DNA from 3 places in the Streptomyces sp. NPDC018019 genome. Region 1 is predicted to be linked to each of the others. Evidence: riboswitches for the same ligand, from Rfam matches in the RefSeq annotation. Region 1 holds a riboswitch; each other region holds the start of a gene.
What was found. A riboswitch is a leader RNA that binds a small molecule or an ion and turns the genes downstream of it on or off. The one in region 1 is predicted to bind cyclic di-AMP.

Region 2: it holds a riboswitch for cyclic di-AMP, as region 1 does, so the genes downstream of both, ACH4FX_RS18140 (NlpC/P60 family protein) here and ACH4FX_RS21200 (M23 family metallopeptidase) in region 1, are expected to answer to the same signal.
Region 3: it holds a riboswitch for cyclic di-AMP, as region 1 does, so the genes downstream of both, ACH4FX_RS02585 (transglycosylase family protein) here and ACH4FX_RS21200 (M23 family metallopeptidase) in region 1, are expected to answer to the same signal.

Annotation. Positions count from the first base shown of each region.
Region 1 covers NZ_JBIRGD010000012.1:156,642-159,842, forward strand. The annotation lists gene ACH4FX_RS21195 (GntR family transcriptional regulator) at 34-726, opposite strand; gene ACH4FX_RS21200 (M23 family metallopeptidase) at 935-1,732, opposite strand; cyclic di-AMP (ydaO/yuaA leader) riboswitch at 1,746-1,900, opposite strand; gene ACH4FX_RS21205 (M16 family metallopeptidase) at 2,185-3,201, opposite strand, start outside.
Region 2 covers NZ_JBIRGD010000010.1:1,764-4,964, reverse strand. The annotation lists gene pcrA (DNA helicase PcrA) at 1-770, opposite strand, end outside; cyclic di-AMP (ydaO/yuaA leader) riboswitch at 1,050-1,271, shown strand; gene ACH4FX_RS18140 (NlpC/P60 family protein) at 1,279-2,454, shown strand; gene ACH4FX_RS18135 (hypothetical protein) at 2,577-2,930, opposite strand.
Region 3 covers NZ_JBIRGD010000001.1:557,952-561,152, reverse strand. The annotation lists gene eno (phosphopyruvate hydratase) at 1-877, opposite strand, end outside; gene ACH4FX_RS02585 (transglycosylase family protein) at 1,283-1,981, opposite strand; cyclic di-AMP (ydaO/yuaA leader) riboswitch at 1,985-2,193, opposite strand; gene ACH4FX_RS02580 (transglycosylase family protein) at 2,397-3,201, opposite strand, start outside.

The DNA.
Region 1 (3,201 bases):
GAATCCGCGTACCGCTTGTATACGGCGGCTCTGTTAATTCCGGTCGCGCGCCGTGTTTACGGGCTGTTTCGGAGTGCTCACGGCCGGGTCCGGAGCGCCGGCGCGCAGGCTGTACGCCCCGCGCGACCGCTCGACGTGCGCCGCCATCAGGGCGCGCGCCCGCTCCGCGTCACCGCGGCTCACCGCGTCCAGCACCGCCCCGTGCTCCTCCCAGGACCGCTCGTCGCGGGCCGGGGCCTCGACCGCGTACATCCAGTCGATCTTGCGCCGGAGCTGGGTGAGGAGCGCCGCCAGACTGGCACTGCCGGACGCCTGGGCGAGCGTCTCGTGGAACCAGCCGTCCAGTTGGCGCAGCTCGGCCCGCCGCCCCTGCCGGGCGCGCTCCCGGCCCAGCCGGACGATGCCGCGCAGCACCTTCAGGTGCGCGGCGGTGCGGCGGGCGGCGGCGCGGGCGGCGCCCAGCGGCTCCAGCAGGCCGCGGATGTCCAGGAGGTCGGCCGCCTCCCGCTCGGTGGGCGCGGCCACGCAGGCGCCCGCGTGGTGCCGGATGGTGACGAAACCCTCGGACTGGAGCGTGCGCAGCGCCTCGCGCACGGGGACGCGGGAGACCCCGTACCGGCCGGCCAGCAGTTCCTCGATCAGCCGGCTGCCCGGCGGGAGGACGCCGGACACGATGTCGTCGCGGATCGCCGTGCACACCGCATGCGCGGAAATGTGGCCTCGCATCTGCCGTGCCTCCGCCGTAATCCCCGGGAAACGTCCGCAATTGCCGCCGGGCGGCGGCATTCGACGTGACTCTATTCGACAGGAACGGGATTTCCGACGGCTCTGGCGCATTCATGGATATTTTTTGGCCAGCACTGCCGGGCGCATACGCATACGCCGGTGCCCCGGCCGCGGGGGCCGGGGCACCGGGTGGGGACGGGGATGCGCGTCAGACGTTGACGCCGTGCGAGCGCAGGTAGGCGACCGGGTCGATGTCGGAGCCGTACTCGGCGGAGGTGCGGGCCTCGAAGTGCAGGTGCGGCCCGGTGGTGTTGCCGGTGTTGCCCGACAGGGCGATCTGCTGGCCCGGGGTGACGGTCTGGCCCACCGAGACGCTGATGGACGACAGGTGGCCGTACTGGGTGTAGGTGCCGTCGTTCATCTTGATGACGACGTTGTTCCCGTACGCGCCGCCCCAGCCGGCCTCGACGACGGTGCCCGAGCCCACGGCGTGCACGGTGGTCCCGGAGGCCGCGTGGAAGTCGACGCCGGTGTGGCTGCCGGAGGACCACAGGCCGCTGGACGCCTTGTAGCTCGTGGAGACGTAGGAGCCGTCGACGGGGGCGACGTACGTCATGAGGCGCTTGCGCTCGGCCTCCCGGGCGGCGCGCTCCTCGGCCTCCCGCTTCTTCTTCGCCTCCGCGTCGGCCTTGCGCTTGGCCTCCTCGGCCTGCTGACGCGCCTCGGCCTCGGCCCTGGCCTGCGCGGCGGCGGCATCGGCGGCCTCCTGCTGCGCGTCGGCCTGCGCCTCGACCTGCTCGGCCAGCTCGTCGCCGAGGACGACGGCCTGGTGGAGGCCGGTGTCGTGGGTGCTCGCGTCGTCCGTGTTGCCGGCCGCCAGCGCCGGGGAGGCGACGGAGGCGATGACGCCGGACGCGGCGAGCGTGGCTATGCCGGCGAGGTTGCGGGTCGTCCGCGCGCTGCGGCTCGGACCACGGTGCTTCCCGGTGCCACGGGTGAACGCCATGGGGTGGCTGTGTCCTTTCCTTCCCTCTCGCCTACCGGGTTAGCTGACGGGTTCGGAGCAGGAAGGTCTCCTACGGGCCCCTCCGGGAAGGCGCCCGATTCACCCCAGGGGACGTGGGTCCCCGGCTCCCCTGGCTCGCGCCGTACGGGGACTCGGCGATGACTGTCCGTGCCGCGGTTGCGGCGGTGATCCCGCGGACAGCCGGATCGACGCTAAACGGGGCCACTTTCGATCGGCAAACAGAACCCCGGTTTTGTGCCGTACGCCACACAGGCATCAGGCAACCATCCCCATCAATTGGGACATAAAGAAGATCCAGCGGCACTGGCGCACCACTGGATCCTCTTCGTGACGTCCCATCACCCCGGCGGGTCATGGTCCGTCCGCCGCGGACGGCCCGGCCCGCCCGGTGACGGGCCGTCGGCCGCCGGGGCCGTACCCGTGACGTGCCGTCAGCCCTTGACCACCGTCACCTCGCCGATGCCGAGCGCCTTGACGGGCTCCTCGATCTCGGCGGCGTCGCCCACCAGGACGGTCACCAGCCGGTCCACCGGGAAGGCGCTGACGGCCGCCGCGGTGGCCTCGACCGTGCCGGTCTGCGCGAGCCGCACGTACAGCTGCGCCTGGTAGTCGTCCGGGAGCTGCTGCTCGACCTGGTCGGCGAGGGTGCCCGCGACGGCCGCCGCGGTCTCGTACTTCAGGGGCGCGACGCCGACCAGGTTCTGCACGGCCACGTCCCGCTCGGCGTCCGTCAGGCCCTCCGCGGCGAGGGTGCGCAGCACCTGCCACAGGTCGGCCAGGGCCGGGCCGGTGGAGGCGGTGTCCACCGAGCCGCTGATGGCGAGCATCGCGGCGCCGTCGCCGTCGGCCGAGGAGCGCAGCACCTGCCCGAAGGCGCGCACCCCGTAGGTGTAGCCCTTCTCCTCGCGCAGCACCCGGTCCAGGCGGGAGGTGAGGGTGCCGCCCAGGCAGTACGTGCCGAGCACCTGGGCGGGCCAGGCGCGGTCGTGCCGGTCCGGGCCGATGCGGCCGATGAGCAGCTGGGTCTGTACGGCGCCGGGGCGGTCGACGATCACCACCCGGCCGGTGTCGTCGGCGGTGATCGGGCTGGCCTTCACCGGTTCGGCGGGCGACCCCGTCCAGGCGCCGAGGGTCTCCGCGAGGGCCGTGTCCAGATCGACGCCGGTGAAGTCGCCGACGATGACGGCGGTGGCCGTGGCGGGGCGCACATGGGCCTCGTAGAAGGCGCGGACGGCCGCCGCGTCGATCCGCGAGACGGTCTCCTCGGTGCCCTGGCGCGGCCGGGACATCCGGGAGTCGGCCGGGAACAGCTCCTTGGACAGGGCCATCGCGGCGCGGCGCGCCGGGTTGGCGAGCTCGTGCGGGATCTCGTCGAGGCGGTTGCGCACCAGGCGCTCGACCTCGCCGTCCGGGAAGGCCGGGGCGCGCAGGGCGTCGGCGAGCAGCCC
Region 2 (3,201 bases), on a different contig from region 1:
GCATTGGCCTCGCGCAGCCGCGCCTGGTACATCGTGTACGCCTCGGCCACCGACTTCTCGAATCCGTCGGCGGCCTGCTGGGCGAAGGTCTCCTCGTCGATGAGCTCGTTCTTGAGGTTGGAGACCTTGGCGCTGAAGGACTTGGGCGGGAACCGCTTGGGGTCGAGGTCCAGGTCGCGGCAGACCAGGGCCATCAGGCGCTTGGAGTCGGCCGCGTCGTAGATCGAGAAGGACGACGTGAAGCCCAGCTTCTTGGACTCGCGGCGCAGGATGCGCACGCACGCGCTGTGGAAGGTGGAGACCCACATCGCGTTCGCCCGGGGGCCGACCAGCTCCTCGACGCGCTCCTTCATCTCGCCCGCGGCCTTGTTGGTGAAGGTGATCGCGAGGATCTCGCCCGGATGCACCCGGCGCGCGCCGAGCAGGTGCGCGATGCGGTGCGTCAGGACGCGGGTCTTGCCGGAGCCGGCGCCTGCGACGATGAGCAGCGGGCCGCCGGTGTGCACCACGGCGGCCTTCTGCTGGTCGTTCAGCCCCTCCAGGAGGGCGGCCGGATCCACCGCGGGGCGGGCGGCGCCGTCGCGGTAGTACGGGTCCCGGCCCGGGCCCACGGCGTGCGGGATGCCGCCGGGCACGTCGAAGCGCCCGCCGAACAGGTCGGCCGGGATCTCCTCCTGTGCCGGACCGTCCTCGTCCTCGGGAGGCGGCGGGGGCCCCTCGCCGGTGGGTTCGAGGTCCGCCAGGAAGCTGTCGTCAAAGAGGCTGCTCATCGCCCACCGAGTCTAGGCCGCCCCACTGACAGCCCGGCCCGTACCGGGAAAACCGGCCGTGTGACCTCGCACGCCTCCGACGGGTGTCGTGCGTCACAGGGCGCGTACGACACCATCCGGTCCCGGGCGGACAGGCGCGGGCCAGGACACGCCCCGGATGCGATCAGATCACGAAAAGGTTTCGGGCATATCGAACATCAGCCTTCACAGGAGCCACATGGGTTGGCTACCGTGCTCGCTCGGGCAGCCCGCCGTCCCCGCGGTCGACAGCGTCCGCACGGGCCGCCCCCGCCGAGTCCGGCGCTGCCGCGAGGCATCCGGAGCCGGGGACCCACACGTACCACCGAGGTGAATCGGTCCGGTACGGCACACGGCGAGAGGCGCCTCGGACCACCGCCCGGAGCGCTCCCAGGACCTCTGCCGCGCCGTACGGACCGTAGGGCAGCCTTCCGTACGCCCGAACCTGACAGCTAACCCGGTAGGCGGTCCACGGAAGGAGGCGCCGGCCTTGGCGTCGCACCGCAAGCCGCGCACCCGCATACTCGCCTCGCCCGGAAGCCGCCGTACGGCCGCCGGGCTCACCACCGCCGCCCTCGCCTCGGTCACCCTGCTCTCGCAGACGGCCGAGGCCGCGCCACGGCAGCCGAAGCAGACGATCGAAGAGGTCAAGCAGAAGGTCGACGACCTCTACCGGCAGGCCGAGGTGGCGACCCAGAAGTACAACGCCGCCAAGGAGCAGGCCGACGAGCAGCGCAGCACCGTCGACCGCCTCCTGGACGACACCGCCCGGCGCACCCAGAAGATGAACGACGCCCGGCGCCAGCTGGGCACCTACGCGTCGGCCCAGTACCGCAGCGGCGGCATGAACCCGACCGCGCAGCTCCTGCTGGCCCGGAACCCGCAGCAGTTCGTCGACCGGAGCCACCTGATGGACCGGCTGACCGGCGCGCAGAAGCAGGCCGTCACCGACTACCAGGAGCAGCAGGCCAAGGCCGTACGGCAGCGGACCGAGGCGGCCCGGAGCCTGGAGCGGCTCACCGAGACCCAGGCGTCCCTGAAGGAGTCCAAGAAGGACGTCCAGGACAAGCTGGCCGAGGCCCGGCAGCTGCTGTCCCGGCTGACCGCCCAGGAGAAGGCGCGGCTGGCGGAGCTGGAGCGCAAGAAGGAGGCCGAGGCCCGGCGCAAGGCCGAGGAACTGGCCCGCAAGCAGGCCGAGAAGGAACGCAAGGAGCGGGCGGACCGCCAGCAGCACGACAAGCCGGGCCAGGGCACCGGCTCCGGATCACCGGACGGCGGCTCCTCCGGCGGCGGGACGGCCGACGACGGTTCGTACGCGACCAAGGCCGCCAAGGCGCTCGCGTTCGCCCGCGCCCAGATGGGCAAGCCGTACGTCTGGGGCGCGACCGGCCCGAACTCGTACGACTGCTCCGGTCTGACCCAGGCGGCCTGGAAGGCGGCGGGCGTCTCGCTGCCCCGGACGACCTGGGACCAGGTCAAGGCCGGCGACCGCGTGGCGACCAAGGACCTGAAACCCGGTGACCTGGTGTTCTTCTACAACGACATCAGCCACGTCGGCATGTACATCGGCGACGGCAAGATGATCCACGCCCCGAAGCCGGGCGCCAGTGTCCGGGTCGAGTCGATCTACTACATGCCGATCTACGGGAGCGTGCGGCCGGCTTGAGCGGGAGCGCCCGGCGCGGATGAGCGGAAGCACCGGGTCCGCATGAGCGGGAGCACCCGCCCCGCACAGGACGAAGGCCGCGGGGCCGGTGCCCCGCGGCCTGTCCTCTCAGGCTCCGCCGCTCACGTCCACAGCAGCGCGATGAAGATGTTGACCACCGTCAGCAGCCCCACCGCCAGGAAGAAGGGCTTCTCCACCTTCTCCTCGTCGCGCTTCACGTAGACCAGGCCCAGGATCACGACCAGCAGGGCGAGCTTGACGCCGAGCTTGACGTTGTCGAGCGAGTGGTCCTGGGCCTGGTTGAGGCCGACCAGGGCGACGCCGGTCACCAGCATCGTCAGCGCGCCGTGCAGCATGGCCGGCACGAAGCGCGCGGTGCCCGCGCTCATCGGCTTCAGCTGGGTCAGGAAACCGCCGAGCAGCGACGCGATGCCGATGATGTGCAGGCCCACGAAGACCTTGGTTACTACGTCCATAGTGGTGGATCGTAGCCCTCGCTTACCACGGCTTCGCACTCAGGTCCGCCTCTCCCACTCCGGTCGGAGCCCGCTCCCGGCACGCCTCCAAGGCGTACGGCAACGGACAGGCACACCCACCGGCGGGACGAAAACGAGCAATACCCGTCAACCAGTCACCTTTCCGGGGGGCGGAGGTTTAGCGTCCTTCATCAGGCGGCCGACACCCCACCTCCGCCGGATTCCGCCCCGGCGGTCGTCGGCCGTCTCCGCCGAGAGGAACGGCGGCGGC
Region 3 (3,201 bases), on a different contig from region 1:
CGGCCCAGTCGTCCTCGAACAGCGGGTCCTCGATGGAGACCAGCGGGTAGGCGTCGACGAGCTCCTCGTAGTACGAGGTCATCTGCTCGGCCGTGCGCTGCTGGCCCTCGAACTCGTAGACGCCGTCCTTGTAGAACTCGGAGGCGGCGACGTCGAGCGCGAGCGCGATGTCCTGGCCGGGGGTGTAGCCGGCCTCCTTGATGGCCTCCAGGATCAGGTCCAGGGCCTCGCGGTTGGAGCCCAGGTTCGGGGCGAAGCCGCCCTCGTCGCCCAGGCCGGTGGCCAGGCCCTTGCCCTTCAGCACCTTCTTGAGGGTGTGGTAGACCTCGGCGCCCCAGCGCAGCGCCTCGGAGAAGGACTCCGCGCCGATCGGGGCGATCATGAACTCCTGGATGTCCACGTTCGAGTCGGCGTGCGAGCCGCCGTTCAGGATGTTCATCATCGGGACCGGCAGCACGTGGGCGTTCGGGCCGCCCAGGTAGCGGAACAGCGGCAGGTCGCTGGCCTCGGAGGCGGCGTGCGCGACGGCCAGGGAGACGCCGAGGATGGCGTTGGCGCCGAGCGAGCCCTTGTTGTCCGTGGCGTCCAGGTCGAACATGGCCTGGTCGATCAGGCGCTGCTCGGTGGCGTCGTAGCCGACCAGCTCCGGGCCGATCTGCTCGATGACCGCGAGGACGGCCTTCTCCACGCCCTTGCCCTGGTAGCGGTTCGGGTCCCCGTCCCGCAGCTCGATGGCCTCGAAGGCGCCGGTCGAGGCGCCGGACGGAACGGCGGCACGGCCGGTGCTGCCGTCGTCGAGGCCGACCTCGACCTCGACCGTGGGATTGCCTCGCGAGTCGAGGATCTCGCGAGCTACGACGACGTCGATGGACGGCACGTTGTCTCCTTCATGGGTGTCTGGAGTTCTGCAGCACGAGCCTAACGGCCTCCCGGGGTTCCGCTCGCCGCCAGCCCGGTCCGTGGGACGAAAACACCCGCAAAGCCGCTGTTCACGTGACGTACGGGCACATTGTTCGCTGAACGGGGAAACCGGCGCGTGGGCAGGTGCGGGCCGGGCGGGGCCGGCACGCGGCCGGGACGGCTCGCGGGGGAACGGGGGCCGCGGGGCAAATGGAGAAGCCCCGCCGCGGCGCGTGCGGGGGACAGGCGCCGTGGCGGGGCGGTCTCACGGGAAGAGCGGGTTCCCGGTACGAGCGGGCCCCGGGGGCGTGCCGGGCCCGTGCGTACCGCCGTACGCACGGACCGGCCCGGCCACCCGGAGTCCGTCAGGGCTTGGGCCGGCTCAGACGGCCAGCTTCTGGCCCGGGAAGATCAGGTTGGGGTTGCCGCCGATGACGGACTTGTTGTTCTCGTAGACCGACTTCCAGTTGGTGCCGTGGGAAGCGGCGATCTTGGCGAGGGTGTCACCGGACTTGACGGTGTAGTTGCCCTTGGGGTTCGACTTCGGCGCCGCCTTGTGGGACGGGGCCGGGGTCTTGCGGGCCAGCTCCTCGCCCTGCTTGCGGGCCTCGGACCGCGAGGTGCTCTGCGGGGCGGAGTAGGAGCGGTGCGACTTCTTGTAGGACTTGTGCGAGCTGCCCTGCGACGAGCCGCCGTCGGCCTGGGCGTTCGCGTTGCCCTTGCCGAGGTGGCCGCCGGCGCAGGTCCAGGCGCCCGGGCCCTGGATGGCGAGCAGACGCTCGGCCACCGCGATCTGCTGGGCCTTGGTGGCCTTGTCGGCACGCGGGGCGTACTTGGTGCCGCCGGCGGCGGCCCAGCTGGAGTTGGTGAACTGCAGGCCACCGTAGTAGCCGTTGCCGGTGTTGATCGACCAGTTGCCGCCGGACTCGCACTGGGCGACGGCGTCCCAGTTGTTGCCCGCGGCGGAGGCAGAGGTGGCGCCCATCAGCGGGACGGCCACAGCGGCGCCGGCGACACCGGCCAGGGTGGCGACGCGGACGGCCTTGGACGGACGACGGTGCTTGCCCTTGGTGTTCAGCATGGTTCGTTTCCTCACCGACGCCTACGAGGTGAGCTGTCGGGTTCGGGCTGTGAGTGGCCCGGCCGCGTGTGCTTCCACGCGGCTTCACCCCAAGCCGGCTGTCCCGCTTCCGCGGGCGGGGCCGGCACCTACCTTGGGTCCCCCGCTCCTGCCTTCGGCGCTGTCGCGACGTGTGACCTCCGACCACCGGCAGGATTCGGCGTGTGGTTGAAGGGCCCGCTTTGGCGAGCGATGAAGACGGTAAACAGGAACGCCCCGCCGGTTCAAACCCCTACATCTGAGGCCAGTTGGCCCCCAGACATCACAGGATCATCACATTTCCGCAGGTCGCCGCAGGTTTGGAAACAACGGACGGGTCGGGCGGCGGGCTCCCGAACGAGATCCATGTCTCACTTTCACCAAAGCGGGCAATTACCTACGAAGTACCCTGATCGGCATCCAGATCGAGGCGCTGGCCGGGGTGGATGAGGTCCGGATCGCCCCCGATGACACGTTTGTTGGCCTCGTAGAGCGCCGGCCAGCCTCCGGAGACCCCACGGTCCTCGGCGATGGCTGACAGGTTGTCACCCGGCCGCACGGTGTAGTCGCCCGGCGACGCCGGGTCCGTACGGTGCGCGTCGCCGCCCCGCGAGGGGTGCTCCGTGCCGCCGGACCGCCCCGCGCCGTCCGTGCCGCCGCTGCCCGCGCCGGGCCCCTCCTCACGGGGCTGGCCGCGGTGCTTGCCCTGGCCCTGGGACGGGGGCGCGGTCGGATCCGTGGCGGTGCCGCCGTCCGGGGTGGCCGGGTGCGACGGGTCGCCCGTACGGCCCGTACCGGACGGGGCCGGCGTGCCGGACGGGTCCGGCGTGCGGGACGGGTCCCCGGTGCCGGCCGGACCGCTCGGCGACGGCTTCGGCTCCGGGGTGCGCGGGCCGCCCGGCTCGGGGGTCCGGGACGACTCGCCGGACCCGGAGGAGGGCGGCGTGGTGGGAGTGGAAGGAGAGGACGGCGGGGAAGGGGTGGAAGAGGACGGTGCGGACGGCTGCGGCGTCGGGGTGCTGCCCGGGTCCACGTCCGCCTTGCTGCCGCCCTGCTTGAGGCCCGCGTTCACCGCGCAGCTCGGCCAGGTGTCGGGCCCGCGCGCGGCGAGGATCGACTCGGCGACGGCTATCTGCTGCGAGCGGCTGGCCAGGTCGGGGCGCGAGGCGTACGCCGCGCCGCCGTGCCGGTCCCACATCTCC